Regions from separate parts of the Sinorhizobium sp. 7-81 genome, predicted to be linked through region 4. Evidence: predicted binding sites of a transcription regulator. Region 4 holds the regulator's gene; each other region holds the start of a gene.
What was found. Region 4 encodes LexA, which represses DNA repair genes until DNA is damaged. Its sites were predicted from a motif close to TGTTCNNNNTGTGTTCNG; they were not measured.
Positions count from the first base shown of each region.

Region 1: a site for LexA is predicted at 4,407-4,424, ahead of QN224_RS01910 (DNA recombination protein RmuC). Genes of this name have one in related genera too.
Region 2: a site for LexA is predicted at 2,875-2,892, ahead of QN224_RS20010 (ATP-dependent helicase). Genes of this name have one in related genera too.
Region 3: a site for LexA is predicted at 3,656-3,673, ahead of QN224_RS01460 (YifB family Mg chelatase-like AAA ATPase). Genes of this name have one in related genera too.

Region 1 covers NZ_JASKLT010000001.1:388,146-396,022, forward strand. The annotation lists gene QN224_RS01900 (methyl-accepting chemotaxis protein) at 1-1,926, opposite strand, end outside; gene QN224_RS01905 (ribokinase) at 2,230-3,129, opposite strand; gene QN224_RS01910 (DNA recombination protein RmuC) at 3,181-4,374, opposite strand; gene def (peptide deformylase) at 4,526-5,050, shown strand; gene fmt (methionyl-tRNA formyltransferase) at 5,272-6,207, shown strand; gene truA (tRNA pseudouridine(38-40) synthase TruA) at 6,207-6,950, shown strand; gene QN224_RS01930 (hypothetical protein) at 6,988-7,584, opposite strand; gene dapE (succinyl-diaminopimelate desuccinylase) at 7,571-7,877, opposite strand, start outside.
Region 2 covers NZ_JASKLT010000006.1:28,122-35,998, forward strand. The annotation lists gene QN224_RS20005 (PQQ-dependent sugar dehydrogenase) at 1-592, shown strand, start outside; gene QN224_RS20010 (ATP-dependent helicase) at 686-2,755, opposite strand; gene fixL (oxygen sensor histidine kinase FixL) at 3,109-4,626, shown strand; gene fixJ (response regulator FixJ) at 4,619-5,233, shown strand; gene QN224_RS20025 (transcriptional regulator) at 5,334-5,678, shown strand; gene QN224_RS20030 (helix-turn-helix domain-containing protein) at 5,810-6,448, shown strand; gene ric (iron-sulfur cluster repair di-iron protein) at 6,651-7,325, shown strand; gene QN224_RS20040 (NnrS family protein) at 7,322-7,877, shown strand, end outside.
Region 3 covers NZ_JASKLT010000001.1:293,815-301,691, reverse strand. The annotation lists gene QN224_RS01480 (LysE family translocator) at 1-171, shown strand, start outside; gene cysK (cysteine synthase A) at 308-1,276, shown strand; gene QN224_RS01470 (SRPBCC domain-containing protein) at 1,337-1,531, opposite strand; gene QN224_RS01465 (SRPBCC domain-containing protein) at 1,480-1,818, opposite strand; gene QN224_RS01460 (YifB family Mg chelatase-like AAA ATPase) at 1,978-3,510, opposite strand; gene QN224_RS01455 (endonuclease/exonuclease/phosphatase family protein) at 3,752-4,744, opposite strand; gene QN224_RS01450 (sn-glycerol-3-phosphate import ATP-binding protein UgpC) at 4,741-5,859, opposite strand; gene ugpE (sn-glycerol-3-phosphate ABC transporter permease UgpE) at 5,923-6,765, opposite strand; gene QN224_RS01440 (ABC transporter permease subunit) at 6,776-7,816, opposite strand; gene QN224_RS01435 (extracellular solute-binding protein) at 7,819-7,877, opposite strand, start outside.
Region 4 covers NZ_JASKLT010000003.1:159,574-167,450, forward strand. The annotation lists gene QN224_RS13400 (hypothetical protein) at 1-90, shown strand, start outside; tRNA gene QN224_RS13405 (tRNA-Cys) at 390-463, shown strand; gene QN224_RS13410 (PhnA-like protein) at 1,201-2,112, shown strand; partial or broken gene QN224_RS13415 (IS481 family transposase) at 2,156-2,392, opposite strand; gene lexA (transcriptional repressor LexA) at 2,499-3,218, opposite strand; gene QN224_RS13425 (OsmC family protein) at 3,397-3,831, shown strand; gene QN224_RS13430 (dihydrofolate reductase family protein) at 4,306-4,836, shown strand; tRNA gene QN224_RS13435 (tRNA-Ser) at 5,014-5,103, opposite strand; gene QN224_RS13440 (protein-glutamine glutaminase family protein) at 5,431-6,543, shown strand; gene QN224_RS13445 (septal ring lytic transglycosylase RlpA family protein) at 6,965-7,877, shown strand, end outside.

The sequences.
Region 1 (7,877 bases), on a different contig from region 4:
GAGATCCACGCCTTCACGGACCTGGCCCGCGGAGGTGTTGATCAGCGTCTTGATCTCCTTCGCAGCATTTGCCGACCGCTGGGCGAGTTCGCGGACCTCCTGGGCGACGACCGCAAATCCCTTGCCGGCGTCGCCGGCGCGGGCAGCCTCGACGCCCGCGTTGAGCGCCAGAAGATTTGTCTGGAAGGCGATCTCATCAATGACGCCAATGATCCGGCTGACTTCGTGCGAGGATTGCTCGATGCCCTGCATGGCGGCGATCGCCTTTTGCACGACCTCGCCCGACTGCTCGGCGTCGCTGCTCGCCACCTCGACCGATCTTGCCGCGACTTTGGCATTCTCGGCGCTGGCGTGCACCTGCGATGTGAGCTGGTCGAGGGCGGCCGCGGTTTCTTCAAGGCTCGCGGCCTGCTGTTCGGTCCGGTGCGACAGGTCGTTGGCCGCATTGCTGATTTCGCAGGTGCCGCTGCCGATGTTGACGACCGAATGGTTTACGGTCCGGATGGTCTCCTCGAGGCTCTCCATCGTCGCGTTGAAGTCACGCTTCAACTGCGCGTATTCACCGGGGAATTCGTCGGTGATGCGAAAGGCGAGGTCACCGGCCGACAGATGCGACAGGCCCTTGCCGAGTCGGGCAACGATGTCGCGCTGGAGGGCGCTGCTCTCGGCGCGCTCGGTTTCCGAGCGGCTGCGCTGCAGTTCCGCCTGTTCGCGCTCGTGGCGGGCTTCCCCTTCGAGACGCCTGGTGTCGGCGAGCTGATGGCGGAAGCCTTCGAGCGCCTTGGCGACCGAACCGGTTTCGTCGGAGCGCTCCTGGCCAGCGATCGGTTTTGTGTAGTCACCGTTGCTGAGCGTCTGAACGTCGCTGACGAGGCCGGCGAGCGGTTTCTGCACGAAGCCGCGAACGGCGAAATAGAGACCGACGAGCACGGCACCAAGGACGACGAGGCCGCCGACGATCATCATATAGGTCTGGTCGCGGACCGGCGCGTTGATCGCTGCGCGCGGCACATCGACGAGCACCACCCAGTTGGCGTTCACGTTCGGCAGTTTGAAAGGATAGACGACACGGTCGAAGGGCTCGTTTCCATCATAGGCGAGATTCCTGATCGTGCCTGACGTCGCCGATGACAGGGCATTCTTGACGACATCGGCACCTTCGCCTTCATAGTCTTTCATCAGCAGATCGGGGATCGGCGAAACAAGCCATTTGCCGCTCTGCGACAGCAGATAGACGCGGCCCGAGCCAAAAGGCTTGAGCTTTGCGAGGTCATCGGCGAGAGCGGCGAGCGAAATGTCGACGCCCGCGACGCCGATCAGCTTGCCGTCGGACATCACCGGATAGGCGATCGAGCTCATCGTGGTCGGGACGTCGGTTCCTTCCGCAAGGTAGGGCTGGGTGATCGCGCCCTTGCCGCTCTTGGCGGCCAGGCTGTACCACTCGGCGGCGTAATCCGCCTTGAAGGTCGAGAACTGCGCTTCGCCGTTGCGGTTCTTCGACCAGTAGGGCGTGAAGACGCCTTGCTCGTTTCCGCCGAGTTCCTTGTTGTTGACGACGTCTTCCTGGCGCCCGTCATAGGCTTTCGCTTCTTCGGCGAACCAGCTGCCGAAGGCAAAGCTGTGCTGCTCGAGATTGGCCTTCAAGAGATTGATCGCACCGACGCGATCGGTCGATTTTCCGGCGTGGCCCCGGCCAAGCACGCCGGACATGGTGCGTGCTGCGGCAGCGAGTTCGCCGACGCTTCCCGCAATGTCGGAAGCGATGGCTCTCGCTTCGGCTTGGGCCCCGTCGAAGACCAGTGTCTCGACGCGATCCTGTGTCTGGGAGATGAGAACGAAATTCGAGGCGAGCAGCACGAGTGCGATCGTACCGCCTGTCACAGCGATCAGTTTGGTCGCCAGTGATTTGGCTTGGAACTTGAACATGAAATCCTCACATACTGAGAGGTCCGCGGGCTTGCTGCCCACGGCGTGACGCATTCCGAATTGTGGGGTGAAACTCCATCATGGAGCGCCAGATGCCAACCGGCACGAAGGAGGCGGTCAAACCTGATCGCGGTCGACCTTCTCATGCATCTGAATAGAGGATCAAATCTTAAGATCCGGCCAACACCGAAGCTTGATTCATGGTCGCGAACGCAAATTCGGCGCTCTGAGTTTAACCGGCGCGACATGGGCTGTCGGGTTTGCGAAGCGGGCGCAAATGGGCCGCAAAAACGGGCGCGCCGCTCAGAGGCGAGCCGCGACCTCGGTTGCCAGCGGTATTGCTGGTTGCGCGCCAGGCTTGAGGCAGGCGAGCGATCCGGCGACCGCCGCCTGCCGCAGCGCGTCGGCGAAGGCCAGTCCCGCATCGAGCCCTGCGGCAAGATAGCCGCAGAAGGTGTCGCCGGCGCCGACGGTGTCGACGGGTTCGATGGCCAATCCCTTGGCGCGGTGAACGGCACCATCGTGAATGGCGATCACGCCTTCGGCGCCAAGCGTCACGATCACGGTTTGCCCGGTCTCTTGGTGGAGTTGTTTCATCGCCGCCTCGCGCGCAGCGGCGTCGATGCCACTTTTGCCGGCCAGCAACTCGAATTCGGTTTCGTTGGCGATCACGATGTCGGCCATGCGGCCGAGGCGGGCGGCCTCGGGCGTCAGCGGCGCGATGTTGATGATCGAGCGGATGCCGCGGTGTTTGGCCTCCGCAAGCGCCTTCTCGACGGTGGCCGCCGGAATTTCAAGCTGCAGCATCAGCGTGTCGCCGGCTGACATGGTTTCGAGCGCCGTCGTTGCGTCGGTCTCGCTCACCGTCGCATTGGCGCTGGCGACGACGACGATGACGTTTTCGCCATCGCCGCCGACGATGATATGCGCCGTTCCGGTCGGGGCATCGACCGTCTTTGTGAGACTGAGATCGGCGCCAGCCTCTTTGAGCAGCGCCAGAGCGCCCTCGGCGAAACTGTCGGAGCCAACGGCGCCGGCCATGCGCACCGATGCGCCGGCACGACGAGCGGCCAGCGCCTGGTTCGCGCCCTTGCCGCCGGCGGCGGTCGAGAAACCGGTTCCGGCGACAGTTTCGCCGGGCTTCGGCAGGCGCGCGGTGGTGGCGATCAGGTCCATGTTGATGGACCCAAGGACAGTGATCATATGAAGATTCCCCGTGGGATTATTGATTTTCGCGAAGAGTGCCCGACCGCGTCAGTCCTCGTCAACCACCCGCAGCTTCAATTGCCCCATCCGATTGTCCATCGGCCGACCGTTCTTGTCGCCCTGCCCGGGTTCGGCCTCGGCCGCAAGTTCCAGGGCTTCGATCTTGGCGCCGCGCCGGGTCAGCTTGTCTGATGATATGAGGATATCGTCGACGTCCTTCTGGGTCATCGCGAAATGGCCCTGAAGCTTGCGCACACGTTCGTCGAGGCGCGAAAGATCCTCCATCAGGCGCACGACTTCGCCCTGGATCAGGTGCGCCTGCTCGCGCATGCGGGCATCCTTCAGGATTGCCTGGATCACTTGGATCGACAAGAGCAGAAGCGACGGCGAGACGATGACGATGCGCTGGCGATGCGCCTTCTGCACGATCGCCTCGAAGTGCTCGTGGATCTCGGCGAAGATCGATTCGGAGGGAACGAAGAGGAAGGCCGTGTCCTGCGTTTCTCCCGGCAAAAGGTATTTGCCGGCGATATCGCGGATATGCACCTCCATGTCGCGGCGGAAGGCCTGCGCCGCCTGCTGCCGCCGTTCGGCCGTCGCAGCGTCGCGCATGGCGTTCCAGGCTTCGAGCGGAAACTTTGCATCGATGACCAGCGGCGGCTGGCCATTCGGCATGCGGATGGTGCAGTCCGGACGCGCGCCGTTGGAGAGCGTCGCCTGAAAGGCGAAGGCGCCCATCGGCAGCCCGTCGGCAACGATCGCTTCCATGCGCGACTGGCCGAAGGCCCCGCGCGTCTGCTTGTTTGCCAGAATGCTCTGCAGCCCGGCCATGTCCTTGGCCAGCGACTGTATGTTGTTCTGGGCGTTGTCGATCACGGCGAGCCGCTCCTGCAGGCGGCGGAGGTTTTCGTGCGTCGCTTTCGTCTGCTCGCTGATCGAAGTGCCGATCCGGTGCGTCATCCCGTCGATGCGCTGGCTGAGGGACTGGTTGAGTTCAGCCTGGCGTGTGCCGAAAACTTCGGTCATGGCGGCGATCCGGCCCTGCAATTCCGTCTGCGCGGCAAGGAGCGTTGCCATCTGCTCGTCTCGCTCGTCGGTGCGGGCCGACCGCGCGCGGCGCGCAAGCATGAGGCTCGCGAGCATCATGAGAACGGCGGCGGCCGTGACGAGATGACCGGCCGTAACGGGCAGGGCGCCGATGAGAAACAGCGGCTGGTCGAAGGAAAGGGCGATGGGCTCCATGGCCGCAGCCTAACAGATTCGCGCCCGAAGACCAGATCAAAACAAGAACAAACATGTCGCGGCTTTCGCAAGCAGCAAGCGGTGGTTTGTGCGATCTTTGCCAGAGGCAATGTTCTTGCGCGCAAGCGGAAAGATCGGCTATGGGATCAGCATGACGATCAAGCCGCTAATCATTCTTCCCGATCCGGTTCTGCGCCAGGTGTCCAAGCCGGTGGAGACCGTCGACGACGACATCCGTCGCCTGGCCGACGACATGCTGGAAACCATGTACGATGCGCCGGGCATCGGCCTTGCCGCAATCCAGATCGGCGTACCGAAGCGCCTCCTGGTTCTCGACGTGTCGAAGGAAGACGAGGAGAAGAGCCCGCTCGTTTTCATCAATCCGAAAATCGTCAGGTCCTCCGATGAACGCTCGGTCTACGAGGAAGGCTGCCTGTCGATCCCGGACTACTATGCGGAGGTGGAGCGCCCGGCCGCAATCACCGTCGAATATCTCGATCGCCAAGGCAAGGAGAAGACGGTCGAGGCGGACGGCTTGCTTGCCACCTGCCTGCAGCACGAGATCGATCACCTGAACGGTGTTCTGTTCATCGACCATATCTCCAAGCTCAAACGGGATATGGTGATCCGCAAGTTCACCAAGGCGGCCAAGACACGCGGCGCCAAGGCGATCTGACATCTACCGCATGAGTCCTCAACCGCAATCGGTTTGAGGACAAAATGCTACAGCGACCTTTGCGCGTCTGATAAGACGCGGGGCGCAGTAGAGTGGGACGAGGAAAATAACCGTGTGCGGGGTTTCCGCCCGCATCCTGCTCTCACTATTCGCTGGAGCGCCCGCGCGTCGGCGCGAAAATCGTGGGCGCAGCCTGATTTCAAGAGACGGAGTTTGCCGCCTTGCCGCTTCGCATCATCTTCATGGGAACGCCGGAATTCTCGGTGCCCACACTTGTCGCGCTGGCCGAGGCAGGCCATGAGATCGTAGCCGTCTACACGCAGCCGCCGCGTCCCGGCGGGCGACGCGGTCTCGACCTGCAGAAATCGCCTGTCCATCAGGCAGCAGAACTTCTAGGCGTTCCTGTTCTGACCCCGCTGAATTTCAAGGATGGGGACGATCGCGAGACTTTCCGCAAGTTCAATGCCGACGTCGCCGTCGTTGTCGCCTATGGCCTGCTCCTGCCCGAGGAAATCCTCTCGGGAACGAGGCACGGCTGCTACAACGGACATGCATCGCTCCTGCCGCGCTGGCGGGGCGCAGCGCCCATCCAGCGCGCGATCATGGCCGGTGACCACGAGACCGGCATGATGGTGATGAAGATGGACAAGGGTCTCGATACCGGTCCGGTCGCGCTCACCAAGGCCGTCGTGATCGGCGAGACGATGACCGCCGGCGAACTGCACGACAAGCTGATGCAGGTTGGAGCGACTTTGATGAAAGAGGCGATGGCCAAGCTCGAAGCGGGTGATTTGCCGCTGACGCCACAGCCGGAAGAGGGCGCAACCTATGCCGCCAAGATCAGCAAGGCCGAGACCCGCATCGATTTCACCAAGCCGGCGAGCGAGGTGCACAACCATATTCGCGGCCTTTCGCCTTTTCCCGGCGCCTGGTTCGAGCTGACGATCGGCGGGAAACTTGAACGGATAAAGGTGCTGCATTCCGAAAACGCCAAGGGAACCGGCGCGCCGGGCACGGTATTGGACGAGGCGTTGACCATCGCCTGCGGCGACGGCGCGGTCCGGCCGACCCGGTTGCAGAGGGCCGGCGGCAAGCCGCTCGAGGTCGCCGAGTTCCTGCGCGGAACGCCTGTCGCTGCCGGCACGAGGATCGCCTGATGCCGCGTTATCGCCTGACCGTCGAATATGACGGCTCCGATTATGTCGGCTGGCAGCGCCAGGAAAACGGTCCCTCCGTCCAGGGTGCGATCGAGAAAGCGATCCTGTCGCTGACCGGCGAGACGGTCTCCGTCCGCGGCGCGGGACGCACCGATTCCGGCGTTCACGCCATGGGGCAGGTGGCGCATGCAGATCTCACACGCCAATGGAAGACGCACACGCTGCGCAACGCGCTCAATGCCCATCTGACGCTTGCCGGAGAGCGTGTCTCGATTCTCGATGCGCTTGAAGCGCCACCGGAGTTCGACGCCCGCTTCTCGGCGCTTCGCCGCCACTACCTCTATCGCATCATCTCCCGCCGCTCGCCGCTGGCGCTTGAGGCACGGCGTGCCTGGTGGGTGCCGAAGACGCTCGACCATGAGGCGATGCATGAGGCGGCGCAGCGGCTGGTCGGCTACCACGACTTCACCACCTTCCGCTCCGCCCACTGTCAGGCAACGAGCCCGCTGCGCACGCTCGACCGGCTGGACGTGACGCGAACGGGAGATCTCATCGAGATCCGCGCGTCAGCCCAGAGCTTTCTGCACAATCAGATTCGCTCCTTCGCCGGCTCGCTGAAGCTGGTCGGCGAGGGCAAGTGGACGCCGGACGATCTGCAGGCTGCGCTCGAAGCGCGCAACCGGAAGGCCTGCGGGCCAGTTGCCCCGCCCGACGGCCTCTATTTCATGCAGGTGGATTATTGATCCTCGTCAGGCGCGGTCTTTGATGCCTCGCGTTTCGCTAGCCTGGAACAAGACCAAAGAAACGCTGCAGGAACTCGCCGATCATGACCGACGGCAGCAGGAATAGGGCCGTCAGCGCGGCCGCGAGCAAGGTCTGGTCGCCGGTGACCGTGCGCAGAAGCCGGAAGAGCAAGCCGACGCTCGCGACCAGCAGCAGCAGCCAGATCAGGCTTGTCAGTCCCTCGCTGCCCGGAATCACCAGACGTATCGCCGCCGGTAGCGCCATGGCATAGGAGAGCGGCACCGAGAGCCAATTGGTAGTGACGATCACGGGCACTACAAAAAAGGCAAATCCCAGCGGTCGCGACAGGATCACGATCAGGATGATCGGCAGGAGCCAGCTGGCAAGATCTATGACAAGCAGCTTCAGGATGAAGCCGAAGCCGATCGTCGTGCCGGCCGGCATCGCCGAAAGGTAATAAAGCCGCCAGGACGCCCAGGTCACGGCGATCGCCGGCAGGGACCAGAGGATCGCTGCGAACGAGCGCCACAGGCCGCTCTCGCTGATGTCCAGCCAGCGGAACCCTTCGCGGTCGCCGCGGATGAGCAGCCACAACCCCTTGATATAGGCGAGGACCTCCTCAAGCAGCGGCATGACCGAACCAGCGGGCGATGAAGGTTTCGTAGATCTCGGTCAGGGTTTCGAGATCGGCGACGGCAACGCGCTCATCGACCATATGCATCGTCTGCCCGACGAGGCCGAATTCGACGACGGGGCAATAATCCTTGATGAAGCGCGCGTCCGAGGTGCCGCCGGTGGTCGAGAGCTTCGGCTGGCGCCCCACGACGGCCTCGACCGCGCCGGAAAGCGAATCGATCAAGGCGTTGTTGCGCGTGAGGAATACGTGGCTCGGACGCTCGTTCCAGGCGATGTCGTAACGGACGAGC
Region 2 (7,877 bases), on a different contig from region 4:
CCGGCTCTATGTCTCGTTCGGATCGCCTTGCAACATTTGCTCGCCGCGCGGCCTGCAGGGCACTATCGTCAGCATGAAGCAGGACGGGTCCGACCTTCGACGAGTCGCCTGGGGTGTGCGCAATTCGGTTGGCTTCGACTGGCGCGGCGGCACCATGTTCTTTACCGATAACGGCGCTGACGGAATGGGCGACGATGTTCCACCCGACGAGTTGAACGCGCTTCGGCCGGGCGGCTTTTACGGCTTTCCCTACTTCGGAGGCCGGGTCCGGCTCGAAGGGTTTGAGGACGCCCGGCCACCCGCTCGGCAGATTTCCCCGGCGTTCAACTTTCAGGCGCATGTCGCCGCCCTGGGGATCCATTTCTTCCGCAGCCTCGGCGGTGACGCTCTGGTCGCCCAGCACGGCAGTTGGGACAGGTCGGTTCCCGTCGGGTATCAGGTCGTGCGGGTGCGCTTCCAGGGCGGTCGCCCGGTCTCGGCGGCGACCTTTGTCCGAGATGTCGGGCGCCCGGTGGACGTCAAGGAAGCGCCGGACGGTTCCGTCCTCGTATCCGACGACGCCGGAGGCGCGATTCACATATTCAGGCGATGACGCCCCGATGATGCCTTCAGGACTCGTTGGCGGCTTGGTTGGTATGAGCGCTTCGAGATAGCCGGGTCCAGGAGCGCGGACCGCGGGCTTGCCCTATCGCCACATGCCACGCATGCGGGCTCCAACATCGACCCGGACCTTTCGTGCTTCTCGCTCGCCGGGAGCCGACGGTTTGGCGACCGGCCAGGCGGAGCATTCGAAGAACTGCAAAAGCGTTGCCGGAATGAAGCGGCTTCTCGACGCATAGACGTGGCGATCGCCCTGGGCATTCTGCCCATGCGTGAAAAACCGCTGCGGCGTGACAAGATGCAGGCTGTCCTTGGCGCGGGTCATCGCGACATAAAGGAGGCGTCGCTCCTCCTCGATCTCGGCCGTCGAGCCCACGCCGAGATCGGAGGGAATGCAGCCGTCGACGCAGTTCAAGACGAAGACCGACTTCCACTCCTGGCCCTTGGCCGAATGGATCGTCGACAGGATAAGATAGTCCTCGTCGAGAAGCGGCACGCCGGATTGATCACTGGTCGCATCCGGTGGATCGAGGGTGAGTTCGGTCAGGAACCGTTCCCGCGATGGATAACCGCCTGCAATCTGCTCGAGCTGCAGGAGATCGGCCATGCGCACCTCCGCATCCTCATGAATGCGATTGAGGTGCGGTTCGTACCAGTTGCGCGCTTCACCGATTTCGGCCGGCCATGCGGTCTTTCTGCTGCGCATGCGCTGGAGCATGTCGACAAAGGTAACCCAGTCATCTCCCGAGCGCGGCGGAGCGGGAATTTCGGCGAGCGCCGTCAAGGGTTCGGGGTCGGCGGCCATTGCATCGAGCACCCGGCCCGCCGTCTGCGGACCGACGCCGGGCAAGAGTTGCATCAGCCGGAAGCCGGCCACGCGATCGCGGGGGTTCTGGGCAAAGCGCAGGACCGCCAGCAAGTCCTTCACATGCGCGCTGTCGAGGAATTTGAGGCCGCCGAACTTGACGAAGGGGATGTTGCGCCGGGTAAGCTCCACCTCCAGGGCGCCGCTGTGATGCGAGGTGCGGAACAGAACCGCCTGCTGTTTCAAGAGCGTGCCGCTTTCGCGATTTTCCAGTACCTGCTCGACGATATAGTTGGCCTGGTCGGCTTCATCGCGAACCGTCACCAGCCGTGGCCGCTCGGCGGACTGGCGCTCGGTCCAGAGATTCTTCGTAAAACGTTCGCGGGCGAGTTCGATGACACTGTTGGCGGCAGTCAGGATCGGTTGCGTCGAGCGGTAGTTCCGGTCAAGCGTGATGATGTCGGCCGCCGGAGAGAAGGTTTGTGGAAAATCGAGAATATTGCGTACGGTCGCGGCACGGAAGGAGTAGATCGATTGTGCATCGTCGCCGACGACGGTCAGGCCGTGGCCATTCGGTTTGAGTGCCGTCAGGATCGTCGCCTGCAAGCGGTTCGTGTCCTGATACTCGTCGACGAACACATGGTCGAAGCGATTGCCGATTTCTTCGGCAATCACAGGCTCGCTTACCATCTGCGCCCAGTAGAGCAGGAGGTCGTCGTAATCGAGGACGTTCTGCGCCTGCTTGGCCTCGACATAGGAAGCGAAGAGTTCGCGCAACTGTTTTTCCCATGCCATGCACCACGGAAAGGAGCCGCGCAGCACCGCATCGAGCGTCTGCTCCGAGTTCACTGTGCGCGAATAGATTGCAAGGCAGGTGCCTTTCGACGGAAAGCGGCTTTCCGTCTTGGAAAACCCAAGCTCGTGCCGGACGAGGTTCATCAGGTCGGCTGAGTCTTCCCTGTCATGGATGGTGAAGTCCGGATCGATGCCGATCTCCGGGGCATGATCGCGCAGCAATCTCGCCCCGATCCCGTGAAACGTGCCTGCCCAGGCGAGTGCGTCAGCAACGATGGCGGCCCTCTCGCCAAGTACCTGCCGACAGATGCGCTCCACCCGCCGGCTCATCTCGGCTGCCGCGCGTCGGGAAAATGTCATCAGGAGAACCCGGCGCGGATCAGCGCCATTGACGATCAGATGGGCGACGCGGTGCGCCAGCGTGTTGGTTTTGCCGGAACCGGCACCGGCGATGATCAGGAGCGGTCCACCAATTTTTCCGTCTGGCAGGCCAACGCCATGCTCGACCGCATTGCGCTGCTGATCGTTCAGTTTCTCAAGATACGCCGCGCTCATCGTCCCCCGCTTTTATCGCGCCGATTTTCACCGGCGTATCCCTACCATCCCTTCAATAGCGCATTCGACCGTTCCTCCTGAAGGAGCCTCCCTCCGGTTGACCGATTCGCGACGCAAACGGGAACGAATAATGAACCTAACAGCCGATCCGGCCGTTGCAAAGCCAAGCGGGCGCCGTTTCAGCGGACAAAATCCATACGCCGCCTTTCGCGATCACGGGGCATGTTCCACAGGGCGGGGTGGCCGATCGCGGCGGTATGGTCTATGGAAGGTCACGCGAGCCCGCGGCCAAGACCGTCTTGCCGCGACGCTTGGCACAGCATGCAATTCATCCCTCTGGTTGGATAACGGGAATGCACTCACGTGGCATGGTCGAGAGGATGCGGTTCGGGCAGTCGCTGATCAGGTGGCGGGTCGATGGCCTCTCGGCCTATGTTTTCGCAGCTGCGGTCGTCATCGGTCTTCTTGCGTTGAGATTGGCGCTACGGGAACTCGTCGGCGACACCGTTACTCTCTCTTCGTTCATTCCCGCACTCCTCCTCGTCGCAATGATCGGCGGCCTGAAACCGATAGCCTTCGCGCTCGGGCTGTCGCTACTTGCTGCAATATCGGTACAGTGGATCGAGAATGCGCCCGGGCCGAGCGTTGGCGAAATAGTCGTCTTCGCGTCGACAGTGCTCCTGATCGTGGCTCTCGGGGAATTGATCCAGGCTGCAAGACGCGCCATCGACCGGACGGAAGCTGCCGTACAGGCCCGCGATGCGCACCTCAGATCGATATTGGATACGGTTCCGGACGCCACCGTGGTCAGTTCCACGAATGGCACCGTTGTATCCTTCAACGCCGCCGCCGTTCGGCAGTTCGGATATGTCGAAGAAGAGGTCATTGGTCAGAACCTGCGCATATTGATGCCGGAACCCTACCGTCATGAGCACGACGGATATATGCAGCGGTACCTGAGTACCGGCGAGAAGCGCATCATCGGAATCGACCGGGTCGTCGTCGGGCGGCGGAAGGACGGATCGACGTTTCCGATGAAGCTTGCAGTCGGGGAGATGAAATCAGGCGGAGAACGGTTCTTCACCGGCTTCATCAGGGACTTGACGGAGCGGGAAGAGTCGGCCGCGCGGCTTGAACAGATCCAGGCTGAACTGGCGAGACTGGCCCGTCTTAACGAGATGGGTGAAATGGCATCGACGCTTGCGCACGAGCTGAACCAACCGCTGTCGGCGATCGCAAACTACGCCCATGGCTGCACAAGGCTCTTGCGTGACATGGATGCCAATGTGGCAACGAGGATGCGTGGCGCGCTGGAAGAGATCGCTGGCCAATCCCTGCGCGCTGGTCAGATCATCAAACACCTCCGGGAATTCGTCACGAAAGGCGAAACGGAAAAGGCACCCGAAGACATCCGCAAGCTGGTGGAGGAAGCCGGCGCGCTGGCTCTGGTAGGCTCCCGCGAGAGCGGCGTCAGAACGGTATTCGAATATGTGCCCGGTGCCGAAATGGTGATGGTCGATCGCATCCAGGTGCAACAGGTGCTCATCAATCTGATGCGCAACGGGATCGAGGCGATGCGCCACGTCGAGCACCGTGAACTTACAGTTCGAACGTTGCCGGCGGATCCGGGCGAGATTGCCGTCGTCGTGGAAGACACGGGCGGGGGCATTCCTGAGGAAATTGCCGGCCAGCTTTTCAGGCCGTTCGTCACGACAAAGGCAAGTGGAATGGGCATAGGCCTTTCGATCTCGAAACGCATTGTCGAAGCGCATGGCGGTGAAATGACCGTCTCGAAAAATGCCGCCGGAGGGGCTACTTTCCGGTTCACGCTTCCCGCCTATGTGGAAGAACGGATCAATGGAAATGACTGATTACACCGTTCATATTGTCGACGATGAAGAGCCGGTCAGGAAGTCGCTCGCGTTCATGCTGACGATGAACGGCTATGCTGTAAAAATTCATCAATCTGCTGCCTCCTTTCTTTCATTCGCACCGAATGTCCGCAACGGAATTCTCGTAACTGACCTCAGAATGCCGGAGATGTCCGGCGTCGATCTCATCCGCCGTCTCGGAGATCTGAAAATAAGGATACCGTCCATCGTGATCTCCGGACACGGCGATGTTCCGATGGCGGTCGAGGCGATGAAAGCGGGAGCATTGGACTTTATCGAAAAACCCTTCGAAGACTCGGTGATCATCGAGGCGATCGAAAGGGCATCCGAACAGCTGAGCGTTCCGGAAGCTGACGTCGATGAAATCCGCGATATTCAGGAACGCCTTCACACGCTGAGCGAGAGGGAGCGCCAGGTGCTCTCCGCGGTGGTGGCAGGCTTGCCGAACAAATCGATCGCCTATGACCTGGACATCAGTCCCCGCACGGTCGAGGTGCACCGCGCCAACGTCATGGGCAAGATGAAGGCAAAGAGCCTTCCGCACCTCGTTCGTATGGCGCTCGCGGCGGGCTTCGGGCCCTCTTAATCTTGCAGTCTTGATCTCGCGCAATGCGCGGCCTGCTCGCGGCCTTTAAATGGCGGCTCATCGGCGGGCATGTGCACGCCAGTTTGCGCGGGACTGTAAGTTGTTGGCTGACAGAAGCATTGTCGTCGTTGCACCGGACCAGGGTCTCCGGCGGTCCCTGGCGTTCGCGCTCGAGGTCGAAGGATATTCGGCCGAGTCATACGACGCCTTGTGGAAGGCCGAGGGTTCGTCGAGGGCTTCGCTTTGCACGATCGTCGATGACGAAATATTGAAATCCGAGGCGCAGGCCGCGCAAGCCCTGCAGCGTCTAGGAGGACGCGTCATCCTGCTCGTCGATGGAATGTCGCCACTTCAAGAGCATGACGGCACCATCATCTTGACGAAGCCGATCAGCGGCTCTGATCTTCTGGGCGTTGTGAACAGCCTAGCCGCGATTGCGAAATAGTCGGGCGGGCAGAAGCGGCGTACTCCGTCCCTACGTACCCGGCCTAAGTAGATTCCCTTAGTGATCTAACCGAATTTATCGCCGATGCCCGAATTGGCAATCTCCCTCCGAAACGATCAGGGGGACAAGAGATGTACGCCGCTTCCCAACCTACAGAACAGAGCTTTCCGCAATCCGACAGCATCGCAACCGCCGGGATTCCTGGACCCCATCTTGTTGCGACTTACAGGTCCGGCCAAGAGATCTACGCCGAGGGCGACGCGGTTGAAAAATGCTACCAGGTCGCCACCGGAGCGGTGCGGGTATACCGCCTGCTCTCGGACGGTCGGCGACAGGTCGTATCCTTTCACCTCGCAGGGGAAATGTTCGGCTTCGACGCGGGCGCAACTCGTCGCTTTTTTGCCGAGGCGATCACAGAAACAAGATTGGCGGTTTTCGGCCGGCGTCCGATGCAGGAGCATTCGCGGGAGCTTCTCGCTCTTGCCTTGGCCGGCATGGCGCGCGCCCAGGAGCACCTTCTGGTAATCGGCAGGCAATGTGCGGTGGAACGTATCGCCGCATTCCTACTGGACCTGTCAAACCGTCAGGGGGGCATCCGGCAATTGAGATTGCCGATGTCGCGGCAAGACATCGCCGACTATCTCGGCCTCACGATCGAGACGGTATCGCGGGTCATGACCAAACTGAAAGATCGCAGTGTCATAGCGCTGCGCGACGCAAGAACCGTCGATATCGAGAGGCCGGATGCGCTTCGTTCGCTTTGCAACTGATCCATGCGATCCCGGTGGTCACTCGAGACGCTCGGTCGTCGAGCCCGAAAAGCTTGCAGCTGTTTGCGTGAGGACAAAGACGGGCAGGCTCAACTTCTGCACAAGCGAATTAGATGCCGCGATCATGGACGCAAGAACCGGCTCCATCGCCTTGATGGCCTTGAAGTGATTCCGGCAAGCAACACCTGTCAAGGAACGGATCATGACCGGAATAAGCCTCGACGACACAGTCGCGACGATCGCAGCAGAGTTGCCTGGAGCGGCGGAACTCTTCCGCCGTCATGACATCAGCTTCTGTTGCGGCGGCAACGTGCGGCTCTCGGAAGCCGCCGTAAAAGCCGGCCTCGCTCCATCGGAGCTTCTTTCGGAACTGGAGGCTCTCGTAAAGGCGGCAGGACGAGATGCACCCGAAGAGACATCGGACCTCATCGGCCATATCCTCGACAGATATCACCAAACGCACCGCGCGGAGCTCACCTGGCTGATCCCGCTCGCCCAGAAGGTGGAGCGGGTGCACGGCGGGCACCCGTCGGCACCGATCGGCCTTTCCCAGGTCCTGGAGCGTCTGCGCGACGAACTCGAGAGCCACATGATGAAGGAAGAGCAGATCCTTTTCCCGACCATGCAAAGTGGCGGCGGCGTGGGGATCGCGCATCCGATCGCGAAGATGCGGCGTGAGCACGAGGAGGAGGTGGAGCACCTACGGACCATCGAGCACGTAACCCATGGGCTTTCGCTGCCACCGGGTGCCTGCGCCTCGTGGACTGCGCTTTATACGGGTTTGCGCAAGTTCGCCGACGATCTGGTGACGCACGTGCATCTGGAGAACGCCGTGCTGTTTCCGCGCTTCGAACCTCAATCCCGGGCGGCCGGTTGACACAAGCCATTTCTGGTTTGCGATCTATCTGGCAGGCGCCATACCGGCCCCTGTTTCTGCTCGCCGGGCTGTGGGCGCTTGTCGCTCCAATCGTCTGGTTTCTCCCGGAAGACATCGCGCCGGACAGGGGCGCGTGGCACAGCCGCGAGCTTTCGTTCGGCATGGCTGGCGCTGCGGCGGGCGGCTATCTCCTGACAGCGCTGCCAGCCTGGACGAAGAAGGGCCCGGTTCCGCCCGGCGTCACCATCGTCGCCTCCTGTCTTTGGTGCGTCGCCCGTTTGACGGCGGCGCTCCCGGAGCGTTTGCCGTTCGTCGCAGAAGCAATCGGGGCATCCGCCTATTTCGCGTTCCTCACTGCGGTATTGGCGCACGGTGTCGTTTCCTCAGGAGCCTGGCATCGCCTCTGGGCGCCGCTCGGCACGGCCGCGCTTGGCATGAATGCCGTGCTCTCCCTCTGTGATGGTCTCAGTCCTGCGAGCCGTGCACCGCTGCTTTATGTCATCTTGATCACCTTGATCGGTGGCCGCGCCACGTCTGCTTTCACACGCCGGT
Region 3 (7,877 bases), on a different contig from region 4:
CTGCTGGCGGCGACCTTCCTTGTCCTTCTCGCCGTGCTGCTGCCCTACATGCTGCTCGCGGCCCGCGCGCGCTCGCTTCTGAAGCAGCCGAAGGCGTTCATGGCATTGAACCGCGCGGCCGCCGGCATTCTTGCCGGAACGGCCGCCTACATCGCTACCCGCGCGACTTGAAAAAAGATTTCTCCGCCGGCCGCCGCGCAGACGCTTTTTCCTCCGGCTGGCGGGCTTCGAAGCCCATCTCGCCCTGGAATGGCCCAGTCATTGCCCGTATTCTCGCGGCAACGATTTCAACTGAAGGGAGAAACACATGTCCGAAACGCGTAAGCCTGGCCGCGGCCGCGTCTTTTCCTCGATCACCGAAACGATCGGCGACACTCCCATCGTGCGCCTCGACAAGCTGGCAAAAGAGAAGGGCGTAAAGGCAAGCCTTCTCGCCAAGCTCGAATTCTTCAATCCGATCGCCTCGGTCAAGGACCGCATCGGCGTTTCGATGATCGAGTCGCTTGAGGCACAGGGCAAGATCGTACCCGGTCGCACGACGCTCATCGAACCAACTTCGGGCAACACCGGCATTGCGCTCGCCTTCGTCGCAGCCGCCAAGGGCTATAAGCTGATCCTCACCATGCCCGAAACGATGTCGGTCGAACGGCGCAAGATGCTCTACCTGCTCGGCGCGGAGCTGGTTCTGACGGAAGGCGCCAAGGGCATGAAGGGGGCGATCGCCAAGGCGCAGGAACTCACCGAGACGCTGCCGGACGCGATCATACCGCAGCAGTTCGAGAATCCGGCCAACCCGGAAATCCACCGCAAGACGACGGCCGAGGAGATCTGGAACGACACCGACGGCAGCGTCGACATTCTCGTCTCCGGTATCGGCACGGGCGGCACGATCACCGGCGCCGGCCAGGTGCTGAAGGCGCGCAAGCCCTCCATCAAGGTGATCGCCGTCGAGCCGGAGGAATCCCCGGTTCTCTCCGGCGGCGATCCCGGACCGCACAAGATCCAGGGAATCGGCGCCGGTTTCGCGCCGGCAATCCTCGACACGGGCGTCTATGACGAGGTCGTGACCGTGAACGCGGGCGAAGCCGTCGAGGCCGCACGCCTCGTTGCAAGGCTCGAAGGCGTTCCGGTCGGCATTTCCGCCGGCGCCGCCCTCCAGGCCGCGATCGAGGTCGGGCAACGCGAGGAAAACGCCGGCAAGAACATCGTCGTCATTATTCCTTCCTTTGCCGAACGCTATCTTTCGACCGTCCTGTTCGAAGGGCTTGGCGGATAGCGCGCGGCAGCTCGCTCCGAAGAACTCTCAGGAGGGGCGCTACCGTGCGCCCCCTTTTTCTTACTCCGTGAAGGCCGCGAGGTTGGCAAGCGTCGAGCCGAGGCCCGCATCATGATCTTGCTGCAAGATACCTTCGGGAACGTTCTCACAAGTCACGGTCACCACAGTGCCATCCGGAACAGCTGAAAGCGTCCAGGTAATCGTCATCGTGCCGGCAAATGCGGGTTCATTGGACTCAAATTCCGCCTGCTGCACCACGCGTTGCCGGGGATCACTTGCACGAAGCGCCCTTCGACAATATCGGTGGCCGCCGAAGTCTTGCCGCGTGGCGCGTGGTTCGGCTGCTCATAGATGAGCGCCATGCGGTAGACCCCGCCTTCTCGCGGCTCGAACCTTTCGATCTCGCCCCGCATGCCGTCGGGCGGCAGCCAAACGGCAACGGCGGCAGGATCGAGCAGCGCCCGATAGATGGCTAGCGGCGAGGCCTTGACGACCCGCGAAGCGGTGTCCGTTCTTCCCTTGGCCGATTCATCCACCATCATTGACCCTCGCTCCGTCGCAACGCGTTGCCGACAAGGAAACGCCCAGCTTCCGCCGCGTCCCTTCAAAGACGCGAAGGTCGCCGCAGCACGATGCATTACTGCATGATTTTGGCCTCAAATCGGCTCCGATTTAAGCAACCAGACAGTAGGGCCGCGGAGCTAGGCCGCAACAGGCAGCCGCTCTCCGGCGACGCGATAGGAAATCGCCTCGGCGAGATGGATCCGGCCCACCGTCGGCGCCTCGTCGAGGTCCGCAAGCGTGCGCGCTACCTTCAGCACCCGGTGGTAACCGCGCGCCGAGAACTTCATCTTCTCCGCCGCATCCCTCAGGAGTTGCAGGCCCGCGGCATCCGGTTCCGCGATCTTCTCGATCATCGCCGTCGAACAGCGGGCATTGTTCGTCAGCTCGGGATGGCCGAGCGCGGCGAAGCGGTCCGCCTGCAGCGCGCGGGCGCGGGCGACGCGCTTGGCGACCGCGGCACTCGGCTCGGCGGCGACGGGGCGGATGAGGTCGGCGGCGCTGACGGCCGGCACGTCGATGCGGATGTCTATGCGGTCCATCAAGGGGCCGGAAATCCGCGCCTGGTAGTCGGCCATGCAGCGCGGGCCGCGGGCGCAACTGCGCCCGGGTTCACCCGCCATGCCGCAACGGCACGGGTTCATCGCCGCTACGAGCTGGATCGCCGCCGGATAGCTGACGCGGTGATTGGCACGCGCGATGATGCATTCCGAGGTTTCGAGCGGCTGGCGCAGCGCATCGAGAACCTGCGGCGAAAATTCCGGAAACTCGTCGAGGAACAGAACACCATGGTGAGCGAGCGAAGCCTCGCCGGGTTTTGCCCGCAACCCGCCGCCGATCAGGGCCGCCATGGTGGCGGAATGGTGCGGCGCGCGGAACGGCCGGCGGTCCGAGAGCTTGCCGCCCGGCAACTGTCCTGCGATCGAATGAACCATCGAGACTTCGAGCAATTCAGCAGGCGAGAGTGGCGGGAGAATGGAGGGCAGGCGCGCGGCAAGCATTGACTTGCCCGAGCCGGGTGGGCCGACCATCAAGAGATTGTGGTTGCCGGCGGCTGCCACCTCCAGCGCCCGCTTGGCGCTCTCCTGGCCCTTGATGTCGCCAAGATCAGGCAGGTTGACGGCAGCGGCGCGAATGGCCGGCTCGGGACGCGACAGCACCTGCGTGCCGCGAAAATGATTGGCGATGGCGATCAGGCTGCGCGGTGCGAGAATGTCGATCTCCGATCCGGCCCAAGCCGCTACCGGGCCGCTATCCGCCGGGCAGATCAGGCCCTTGCCGAGCGCGTTGGCGCCGATCGCTGCGGGCAGAGCGCCGGCGACGGCCGCAATGGTGCCGTCGAGATTGAGTTCGCCGATGACGACGTAGCCGCTCAAAGCATCGGCCGGAATGGCACCTAGCGCCGCCATCAGCCCGAGTGCAACGGCGAGATCGAAATGGCTGCCCTCTTTCGGAAGGTCGGCTGGCGCCAGATTGACCGTGACCCGCTTTGCCGGCAGCGCCAAGCCCGATGCGTGCAGCGCCGCCTGGACGCGCTCCCGGCTTTCGGCAACCGCCTTGTCGGGCAGCCCCACGATCTGCATGCCGACCTTACCAGGTGCGACCATCACCTGTACGTCGACCGGAACGCCTTCGATGCCTTGGAATGCAACCGTGCTGACACGCGCGACCATGATGCCCCCTAAAGTCAGAGCGGGATGTGCGCGGAAAAACCGCTTCACACTTTTTCCTCATCCCGCTCCAGTCACGGCAGCCCTCGTGCCGCCACAACCGCCGCCGGTTGCAACACCAAATCTTGCACGGAGTGCGCTCAAAAACAAGAACAATGATAGAACAAATGCGTGAACCACTTTCCGAAAGAAACGCTCTGCGCGCTCCGTCGGGCCGGACCGCTACGGGCACAGACCTCCCGCGCTATTCGAAACCTTCGACGACACAGGTGATGAGATCATGGTCGGACAGCGGGCGGCCCGAGGAATCGGGTGAAGGAATGATGTGGCTTTTGCCAATCTTCAGACCACGCGCAAGAAACCAGTCGAGCTTCATTGCACGCTTCGGCCAACGGGTGATGAGGCTCGGCCGCGTCGTCATGCCGTCGATCGGACCGCCGTGCCGCGTGAAGCCGCGCTCGGCGCTCATCGCAAACAGGCCCTCGGCTTCGAAATCGCCGCCGATATGATTCCCGCTATTGAGATCGCCGCCGATCAGCACAGGAAGCCCCGGAAAGGTCGCGTCGAGCGCGTCGATCAGTTCCTTGACTTGCCGCTCGCGATAGGCAGCCGTCGTCGCGCTTTCGAGATGGGTGGAAATGGCGACGAAAGGGCCCGCCCGAGTCTCGATCACGGCGCCAATGGCAAGACGCTCTCCGACCCGCGGTTGATCGCCGCCGTCCATGAACCACAGCCTCTCGCCCCAGAGCCGCAACATGAACGGGCGGTTGAACGGAGCGGCCGCCAACAGCGCATTGCCGTGGAAGCCCTTCTCGTTGAAGCCGTCCTTGCAGAATTCGCGCTCGGTATCGGACCCCAATCCGAGTTCGATGAATTCGACGCCGTAGGCGTATTGCATGCCGAGCGCCACGGCGATTTCGGCGGTCGGGTGCCGCTGGCCGGTACGCGCCATGCCGTTGTCCATCTCCGAAAGCAGAACGAGCGACGCGCCGGTGGCGTCAAGATGCGCAGCACTTTCCTCGGGGAACAGGCAGCGTTCGAGGTTCCAGGCCGCGACGGTGAAGGGAAAGGCGAGCGGCTCGCGGGCGGGCGGCGCACCGCCGATCTCAAGCGTGTTCATTTCCTCAAGGCTCGCCATGACGGCGTCATGGGCGGCAATGCTGCGCTCGATCCGTGCAAAACCGGCGCGCGTCTCCAGCGAGGAAACGGCGAGCGCCGCTGAGGTCGTTTCAATCACAATGCAGGCTCCATGTTCACGGTTCGCGTCGGGGCCGGTACGATGCCCGTTGCTGCATTCGGCTCTTCGAGCCTCCTGCCGGTCTCGGACGAGAAGAAATGCAAGCGCTCCGGCGCGATGGTAACGGCAAAACCGTCCGAAAGTGGCGTCTCCGGCGCAAGCGCGACGGTGACAGAATGGTCGTCGATTGCGCCGTGGACGAGGCGCTGCGCGCCCAGTTCCTCGACATAATCGACCCGAAAGAGCAGGGCCTGCTCGCCAACACCGGCGAGACGCAGGTCCTCCGCGCGCAAGCCCACGGTTACCGATCCGTCCGCCGGCGCCCGATAGCCGAGGTCGATCGACTGCGTGCCGATCTGCAGCCGGCCGCCGTCGAGAACGCCTTTGACCAGGTTCATCGCCGGTGAGCCGATGAAGCTCGCGACGAAGGTCGAGGCCGGCGCGTGATAGACGTCGAGCGGCCGGCCGATCTGTTCGATCCGGCCACCGTTCAAGACGACGAGCCGATCGGCGAGTGTCATCGCCTCTAGCTGGTCGTGGGTGACATAGAGCGAGGTGGTGCCGAGACGCTTCTGCAATCGCTTGATCTCGCCGCGCATGGAAACCCGGAGTTTCGCATCGAGGTTCGACAGCGGTTCGTCAAAGAGGAAGGCTGCAGGCTTGCGCACGATCGCCCGCCCCATGGCGACGCGCTGGCGTTGGCCCCCGGAGAGCGCGCGCGGCTTGCGATCGAGATAAGGCGCGATCTCGAGCATGCGCGCAGCCTCGGCAACGCGCGCCTCGATCTCGGCCTTCGGCGTCTTCCGGTTCTTCAAACCGTAGGCGAGGTTCTCATAGACCGTCATGTGCGGATAGAGCGCATAGTTCTGGAAGACCATGGCGATGTCGCGTTCGGCGGGATCGAGATCGTTGATGATCCGCGGGCCGATCTTCACGGTGCCCTTCGAGATCGTCTCCAGGCCCGCGACCATGCGCAACAAGGTCGACTTGCCGCAGCCGGACGGACCGACAAGCACGATGAACTCGCCGTCGGCGATGTCGATCGAGACGGATTTCACCGCCTCGACGCCGCCGGCGTAGATTTTCGAGACCTCTGCGATATCGATCGCCGCCATGGGTTGCCTCCGTTGATAAATTCGCTGCTGAGGGCTGCGAGAAGCCCGCATCCTCGGTCCGCTCTACTTGTCGCTTTCGGTCAGACCCTTGATGAACCAGCGCTGGAAGATGACGACGATCATCACCGGCGGCAGCATCGCGAGGATCGCCAGGGCAAAGGCCTCGTTGTAGTCAGGAATGTTGGAGCCGACCCAGACCAGCAGGATCTGCTTGATGCCGCGCACGAGCGTGAAGAAGCCCTCGTCGGTCGTCATCAGCGTCGGCCAGAGATACTGGTTCCAGCCATAGACGAACATGATGATGAAGATGGCGGCCATCATCGTGCGCGAGAGCGGCACCAGAACATCGATGAAGAACTTGAACGGCCCGGCACCGTCGATGCGCGCCGCTTCGAGCAGTTCGTCGGGAACCGACTTGAAGAACTGGCGGAAATAGAAGGTGCCGGTCGCCGACGCGAGCAGCGGCACGATCAGGCCCGTGTAGGTGTTCGTCAGTTTCAATGCGTTCATCACCTCGTAGGAGGGGAGAATGCGAACTTCGAGCGGCAAAAGCAGCGTGGTGAAGATGATCCAGAAGGCAAACGTCGCCAGCGGAAAGCGGAAATAGACTATGGCATAGGCGGCCAGCATGGACAGCACGATCTTGCCGGCGGCGAAGCCGAGGCCGAGGATCATCGAGTTCAGCATCATGTTGAACCCGGTGATCTTGCCGGTGAAGCCGCCCTCGCGCGTCAGCACGGCCTCGTAAGTCTCTGCGAAATGGCCGCCCCAGGTGAGGCTCAGACCGTTTCTGTGGATATCGGCGACCTCATGGGTTGAGGTCATGAATGCGACGACAACCGGCGCGACCATGACGAAGACGCCGATAAGAAGGATGACGTGATCGAGGATTTTCGTGCGGTGCATGGCCGTTACCTCAGTTGTAATGGACACGCCGCTCGATGAAGCGGAACTGGAAGATGGTGAGCACGAAGACGACGACCATCAGGATCACCGACTGGGCGGAGGAACCGCCGAGATCATTGCCGCGGAAGCCGTCCATATAGACCTTGTAGACAAGGGTGATGGGGTTGTTTGCAGCCTTGTCCTTCACCATGACGTCGATGACGCCGAACGTATCGAACAGCGCATAGGTGACGTTGATGATCAGCAGGAAGAACGCCGTCGGCGCGAGCAAGGGCAGCACGACCGTCCAGAAGCGGCGCGTGCCGGAACGGCAGTCGAGCGCTGCCGCCTCGCGCACAGAGACGGGAATGCCCTGCAGCCCGGAAAGAAAGAAGATGAAGTTGTAGGGGATCTGCTTCCATACGGAAACGACGATCATGGCGAAGGCCGTGTCGAAATAATCGAGCCCCACCTTGATGTCCCATCCGAACCAGGCCGCGAGCTTGACGATCGGACCGATGTGCTGGTCGAAGAACATCATACCGATCAGGCCGGCAACAGGCGGCGCGATGGCATAGACCCAGATCAGCAATGTCTTATAGCCGCTGTTGCCGCGGATGACGCCATCCGCCTTGACGGCGAGCAGCAGGCCGATCGACAACGCGAAAAACGTCACCAGAACCGTGAAGATCGCCGTGAAGCGCGCGATACCGAGGTATTCGTTCGACTTCAGCACGTCCGCATAGTTGCTCATGCCGACGAAAGTGGATCCGAAACCGAAGGGGTCTTCCAGGTAGAAGGAAGACTGGATCGCCTGCGCGGATGGCCAATAGAAGAAGATGAAGATGATCGCGAGCTGCGGCGCGAGGAAGAGATAGGGCAGAAGGGGCGATGAAAACTGAACGCGCTTCGCCCCTGCCTGATCGCTTCGATCGCCGGACGATCCCGTCGTCCAGCCCGCCGGCCACCTTCTCCCCGCTTTTGCCGAGAGACGCAAAGCTCCATCGTCCGTTGAACTCACCTCTCCCCGCGCATGGGGAGAGGGCCAGGATGAGGGGCCGGCGTGGCTCATGATCAGCCCGCCGTCTTGGCGAAGCGGGCGAGCAGTTCGTTGCCTTCTTTCTCGATCATCT
Region 4 (7,877 bases):
CATGACATACCGGCGATCCGCCGCCGCCGCCGCAAGCTGGCGGTCTGGTGGGCGCGCTGGCGTGGCACGCAGAATTCCGGCAAATCCTGACGCGGGCCGGGGCTTGCGAAACCCGATTGCCTGAGGGCGCAGCTACGCCAATTCGACAGCGAATGCTCGCGTGCGGTTGTCGCGATGCTTTGTCGGGGGGGGCGTGGCTGCCCGGTAGCATTGTAGACATGCAAAACTGTCGGCAGAGCCGAAATCGCTCCGGGCGAGACCGCGGTTGGGACCGCTGGGGAGAACGTGGACGACCTCGCGTCGTCCCGCCATTTTCGAACCATTCCCCCTTGCGCTCCTCATAGATTCGTTCTAAACGCCGGCCATCGCTTGATCGATCGAGCGTGAGAGGCCTCGTGGCGGAGTGGTGACGCAGAGGACTGCAAATCCTTGTACCCCGGTTCAATTCCGGGCGAGGCCTCCAAAGCCACATCATCCACTTGATTGCACAATTTTCCGCGCGAAATCGCGTCATCTGCCACTTGCGGGCAGGTGTGGCAGTCTGTTCCCGCTTTCGCCATTGCTCAATGTCAACAATTTGCTGGCGGCGCCGCCCCAATTGATGCGGGCGATGGCGCACCTTGCAAGGCGCGCGCTTTCGAAAGAGGTGGAGGCGGACGGGAAGGAATTCTTCCCGTCGCTTGCGAGCATGGCTCGAAGCATCCCGAAACGACCGGTGTCAAAGATCTCATCCCGGCGCCGAGACGTTCGTGATCGTAGGATATGAGCCATCCACCATATCGGGCCGCGATCCGTCACCTGCCGCTGGCGGCGTGCAAGGGGCGATAACCTCGTTTACATGGTCTTGAGCAACCGGCTGCAGTGATCGGGAATCGGTGAAGGTGTGCGAATTGTTCGACGAAATCAGGACCGACACCGGCAACGTCGCTGAGGCAAAAGGGTGCGATCTCGATGCAGCCCGCTTGTCGCCGAAGTCGAACATCGCACGTGGACGGATGGTTGAAAGCGCCGGCGCCCTTCATTCAAGCACATCAAGAAGTGGGCGGATGACGCAGGCATATTTGAGTTTGCTATTTCGCCCGCTCAGGCGGTAACGCGCCTCGCATGCCTCCGTCGGGGATCATTGGTTGTCCCGGGGAACAGTTTCGAGCATCCACGGTTTGAGCGGGAAGCGCGTGAGCATCCGGGAGGAATATGTCAATGAGCGAACCTGTCGCCGTTCACCACGCCCGTGAGACCGATTACGTCTCCGATCTTTCGGCGAGCGCCGCCGTTAACCAAATTTCTTGGGGAGCGGTATTTGCCGGCGTGGCGCTCGCGCTTGCGGTGCAGTTTCTACTGAACCTCTTGGGCGTTGGAATTGGAGCCGCGGTAATTGATCCGACAACCGCCGACAATCCGAACGCGAGTACGTTTTCGATTGCAGGAGGTCTCTGGTTCGTTATCTCGGGCATCGTCGCGGCGTTCGTCGGCGGATATGTCGCAAGCAGGGTTTCAGGCCGTCCCAGCAGGGTGACAGGAAGTTACCATGGACTGACCAGTTGGGCCGTCACGACACTGGTCGTTCTCTATCTGCTGACGACCTCGGTCGGCGCTGTGGTCGGCGGCGCCTTCAGCGGTTTGAGTGGCATCATCGGGGGCGTTGGAAGGACTGCCGCCATAGCCACGACTGCCGCGGCACCTGCCGTCGCGACATCCGTCGATCCAATGGCCGATATCGAACGGCAGATCAGAAGCGCGACCGGGGGCAACGATCCCGCAGCTCTTCGCGATGCTGCAGTTGCCGCCGTGCGTGCGGCCGTCACTGGCGACGAAGCGACTGCGGAAGAAGCCCGAAATCGCGCTGCCGACGCCATCGCGAGGGCTCAGAGCATTCCGGTGGACCAAGCGCGCACCCAGGTTCAAGAGTACGAGGAAAGCTACAAGGCTTCGGTGGAACGCGCCAAGCAGCAGGCGACCGAAGCCGCCGACACGGCCGCCACCGTCGTTTCCAGTGGAGCGCTCCTGGGCTTCCTATCGCTTGTTGTAGGCGCCCTCGCTGCCTGGTTCGGTGGTGCAGCCGGAACGACACGCACCGTAGCGACGACGGACGCCACCCGCCGGGTCGGCTAGGTGTGGCGCCTCAAGAGGTTGCCCTCGGTCATGCCGAGCCTGCCGATTGGCGAGTGCGGTCACCGGTGATCCGGTGGCCGACGCGATCGAAGCGCCTGAGCGTCTTAATGTCGATGTGGATCATCTCGCCGGGCTTTTCGCGTTCGTAGCGGCGCATCGGCTCGGCCGGCTGATATCCTTCAGCCGCGCAAGACCCACTCGCCTGAGCGCCCGGCTTACTGTCGCCGCCGACACGTCGGTCTCTACGGCAATGTGTCTGCCCGTCGGCCCGACGGCGAAGCGTGGCAATTCCCTCTGCAATGCTTTCCGGGGTCGCCATGCCGCGCATCGGGCGATTGACGTGATGGCGCAGGCAGAGCGGTCGCCAAGCGACTGGCTGTCCTCAACTAGTGATAACGGCGAATGAGCCCGACGAGTTTGCCCTGGATCTTGACGCGGTCCGGTCCGAAAATCCGCGTCTCATAAGCCGGGTTGGCGGCCTCGAGCGCAATCGATGCGCCCTTCCTGCGGAACCGCTTGAGCGTTGCCTCTTCATCGTCGACGAGTGCCACGATGATGTCGCCGGGATTGGCTGTGCTTGTGTTGCGAATGATCACGGTGTCGCCGTCGAAGATACCCGCTTCGATCATCGAGTCGCCCTTGATCTCAAGCGCGTAATGTTCGCCGTTGCCGATCATCTCGACCGGTACCGAAATATCATGCGTGTTGTTCTGGATCGCGGAAATCGGAACACCGGCTGCGATTCGTCCCATGACCGGCACCGACACCGTTGCAGAATCACTCGGTGGCGCCGACTTCGCAGTGGCCGCAGGCGCCGCGGGTGGCTTACCCAGGCTACCTTCGATCACGCTTGGCGAGAAGCCACGCCGAGGCTGCGCACTCGTCGCATAGGCTTCAGGCAGCTTGATGACTTCGAGTGCTCGCGCCCGGTTAGGAAGGCGGCGAATGAAACCGCGTTCTTCAAGCGCGGTGATTAACCGATGGATGCCTGACTTGGAGGCGAGGTCCAGTGCATCTTTCATCTCGTCGAAGGACGGCGGCACCCCGGATTCCTTCATCCGTTCGTGAATGAACAGAAGCAATTCCTGTTGCTTGCGGGTTAGCATGGCGCGTCACTCCAGAGTCGCGAAACAAATCAAGAACAGACACTATCTGTTCCATATGTGTTCCGCAAGTACCTAAAATTCCGTGAATTTTCGCGACTTTGCGCCAGGGACGTCGAATGTTGCAGATCATGAACGTCTGCAGGACTATGATGGTACGTGGTGGTAATAGGTGAATCTCATGAAGGCACGCATCAAATGGGTTGAAGGCCGGACGTTTCTTGGCGAGTCCGGGAGTGGGCACAAGGTTGTGCTTGGGACAGCATTCGGGACGGAGGGAAAAACACCTGGCCCGAGCCCGATGGAGATGGTGCTGATCGGCACTGGGGGTTGCTCGGCCTACGATGTCGTTCACATCCTCGAAAAGGGCCGCGAGGCGATCGAGGACTGCGTCGTCGAGATCGACGCGGAGCGTGCTGCGCAGGATCCGAAAGTGTTCACTCGCATTCATCTCCACTTCGTGGTCAAGGGGCGCAGCCTGGCGGCGAACAAGGTCGAGCGAGCCATTGCGCTGTCCATCGAGAAATATTGCTCGGCGTCGGCGATGCTCGCCAAGACGGCCACGATCACCCACGACTTTGAGGTCGTCGACACCGCCACGACGACCGTCGCTTAGCCGTAACGACCGGAGCCCCTCGGATCGCCAGGGGGCGGGACATCGCTAGTCGATGCCGTGCTCTATCTCCACGAGCCTGGTGAGAGCCCCGGAACTCGCGCGCGTGGCTGCTGTTATTTCCTGGATCAGGATTTGGCTCGCTACGGGAATCGAGACGTCGGAGTGGAAGATCAGTCCCACTGCGGCGGCACGAGCTCGTGGATATCAAGTTGGCCGGATATTAGATCTCGACGAGCGAACCTGTCGCGAGCTCGATGCGTACTGCCGCACAAGTCCGATGAACTCGCTCATCGAGGCCATAACCCTCCATCACTCTCCTGGATAGACCTACGAGCGAATGGCAGCACTCGGTGGTAAACGGGGCGCGGTTATTCATCAGACCGACGACGCGGCGCGCAGTTTGCGCCCGACTTCACTTTCCGCATCACGCTGCTCGTACTATCGTGAAGGCCTTGGGGTGGAGATTTAGCAGCCATGGCAAAGCTTGTCTTCGGAATGAACCAGTCCTTGGACGGTTACGTCGACCACCTGGAACTGCGGACAGGTCCCGCGCTCTTTCGTCACTGGATAGAGCACGTGCGCGACCTGACCGGCAGTGTGTACGGCCGTCGCATGTACGAGACCATGCGTTACTGGGACGAAGACCGTCCTGAATGGAGTGAGGAGCAACACGAGTTCGCGGCGGCGTGGCGGCGCCAACCGAAGTGGGTCGTATCGCGCTCGTTGAAGTCAGTCGGCCCCAACGCCACACTTGTCGATGATAACATCGAGGCGGTGATACGTAGTCTGAAGGCTCGGCTCGTTGGAGAGATTGCCGTTTCCGGACCAGACCTGGCACGAAGCCTAACCGACCTTGGTCTTATCGATGAGTACCGACTCTACTTCCAACCCATCGTGCTTGGCCGCGGCAAGCCATTCTTTGCCGGCCCACGGCCGCCGCTCCGCCTTGTTTCCGCCGATCCCGTTGGCGAGGACACGATTAGGCTGACATACGTTCCTGCTTAGTCGCACGATACCCCCAACGGACTGCGCCGACAGGTCCGATCCATTTTTGGGGTCGTAAGCTGCCTGATTGCGCTGAACTAGTCTCCAAGACATATCGCGTTTAGCGTAGAATCGGCGGTTCTCTAGAATGCGGTGATCGGCGGCGGTATCGACCTATAGACGGCAATCGGCGACAGCTGGCGGAGGAGGTGGGATTCGAACCCACGGTACGCTTTCACGCACGCCGGTTTTCAAGACCGGTGCCTTAAACCGCTCGGCCACTCCTCCAGTCGATTGAAAATCCAACAATTGTTGGTTTCCTGAAAACGGCAGCTGCTACCGCTTGCTACCCAATCACTCGACGGCTGGCTTTTTAGCAGCTTTGATCGCCGCGTCAACGTGCTCGGCGGCGTTCGCTTGCATGCCCTGCATGACCTGCGATTAGAGGTCCAGCGTGATGCCGATGAGTTTCGCTGAGGCGAGCAGGCGGGTCGCATTTGCGATCATTGGAAGGGATGGCCATAATAGAGCTAAAAGTTGTTCAGTTTGCCATAAATTCTACGCAAGGACAGGCGCGTAGCGCTCTGATATTCTGGCGCATCCGGGGGGTGTGCCATGCCAAATCCCAATGCGATTGTTTCGACCCGCATTGATTTCGATCCTCCGCTTGACCGGCCCACTGCCGAGCTGCTGCGCGAGGGGCTTTGGGTCGTGCTCGAAGGCGGGCGCCGCGCCCGGCTTGACGCGAGCGATGCCCGATCGAGCGGCTTCGTCCAAGTGCTTGACGGGCTCGCGAGGCGCAAGGCGCCGGTCTATCTGGAGATCGATCCTAACAGCGCGGCAATCACACGGCTGCTGATCCCGCGCGTGACGCGCCCGATGAGCATGCTTCCGAGCGACCAGGGCTATGAGGTCATGCTCGAAAGATCGCACGCCCGCCACGCCCTGAGGCGCGACAATCCCGATTTCGCGACGCTCGAGCCGTTGCTGCGCGCCGCGCTCGACTCGGGGCAGCTGCTTATCATCACCGAGGATGATGCGCACAACATCATTGATATTCGCGCCTATACGCCCGGCCCCGATGACGCGCCGCTGCCGCCTTGGCCCAAACCTGATTCGCTGCCGTTCGAACGGCCGTGGTGGAAGCGTCTGCTCGACTGGATCTGGCGCTGGCCGTTCTGGCCCTGGTGGTGGTTTCGCTGCGTTTCGAAAGCGACCGCCCAGCAGATCTTCGATGCGATGAGCGCGAAGTCTTGCCCGCCACTCACGGTGCCAGCGCCCTGCATCCCTTTTCTCTATCCCGATGACGGCTGCTGGGGCCGCGCGCACGAGATGTGCCGGCTGATGATCAATATGGGACGCAAGCCGCGCAAGGTGTGGATACAGGGGAGCTTGCACGTCGCCACCAAAAACAATCCCAACTGCTTCGTGAACTGGGGTTGGCATGTCGCGCCGACGCTATGCGTGCGCCAGGGCTGGTTCTGGACACAGCAGATGGTGATCGATCCCTCGCTCTTCGCCACGCCCGTGACGCAGGCAACGTGGAAGGGGGTTCAGGGCGATCCGAGCGCCACGCTGACGCCGAGCGACGCGTCGATCTTCTATCTCTGGGGCAACGTGACCGACCCCACCTATGTCGAGACCAACAAGGTGCTCGCCGATTATCGTCTCCAGCTTCAGAACCGCGCGATCCAGCACGGCCCGCCGCCCTATGCAAATTGTCCGTAGCGGAGCCACGAATATGAAAAGAGGCTGCACGGCAATTCGGCCGGCCCCCCGCTTGGCGTGGTCTGCGGTCGGAAGTCGCAGGCACTCGGCCTTCACAGCCGACGAGACGGCTACACCAGCCTTGGCGCTGGGTTGAACGGCAAATCTCGCAGTCTTTGCAAGTTTTAACGTGCCCGGCGCTCGGGAAAATTCCGGTCTCCCGGGAGGAGACCTAGGCTGCACGAGAGAGGCTCGCGCCCGGGTTTATACGATTTGTAAACCATAGCGGAAGATTTTTGCCGCGCTTCAGGCTCCCTGTTCGCAATTTTGCCGTCTTGCTGACATGATTAATCGACTGTCTCGTTTCGAGACGCCGAGCTTTCCGCGGGGGCTAGAGCGGAATGTTTTCGAAATACGGCTTTGCGAACGATATTGGGGACAGATGATTTTTAGAAGAGATGCAGCACTTCTTTCGAGGGGATTACGTGTTGCTGCGGTTCCGTTGCTTTGCGCGACGCTTGCCGCCTGCGGATTGGCTTCGAGTGTCAAGACAAGCAAGGCGCGGAGCAAGGAATACTTTGCCGAGTCGGTCTATGGCGTCAAAGCCAGCCCGCGGGTCGCGACCGGGACAAACATCCCGAAGGGTGGTGGGCGTTACCAGGTCGGAAAGGCTTATCAGGTCAAGGGCAAGTGGTATCAGCCGAAGGAGGATTTCGGCTACAACAAGTTAGGCGTCGCGTCCTGGTACGGTTCCGCCTTTCACGGGCGGCTGACGGCGAACGGCGAAGTCTACGACAAGTATCATCTGTCCGCCGCGCACCCGACTTTCCCGCTGCCCAGCTATGCGCGCGTCACCAATATGGAAAATGGCACATCGGTCATCGTTCGCGTGAACGATCGGGGCCCATACGAGTACGGCCGCATCATCGATGTCTCCTCGAAGACAGCCGACATGCTGGACATCAAGCGCAAGGGCAGTGCCAAGGTGCGCGTGCAATATGTCGGCCGCGCGCCGCTCGAGGGCAACGATATGCCCTATCTGATGGCCTCCTACGTCAAGAAGGGTGACCGTAGTCCCGGCGTGATGCCGGAAGGACAGATCGCGACAGGTGTCATGGTTGCGTCGAACGAGCCGTTCCGCAACCAGGTGCCGGACCTCGCCAGCGTGCCGGTCCCTCGCAACGCGACGCTGGATACGGGCGTTCCGATGACCGCGCTCGCCGAGCCGGCGGCGCAAGCCGCCATGCCGCAATCTCTCGGCGAATTTGTCACGCTCCCGGAGATCGGGCCGATCCCCGCCGTGCGGCCGGAGTTGATCCCGATGCCCGACGGAAATATGGCTTATGCCGCCGCCT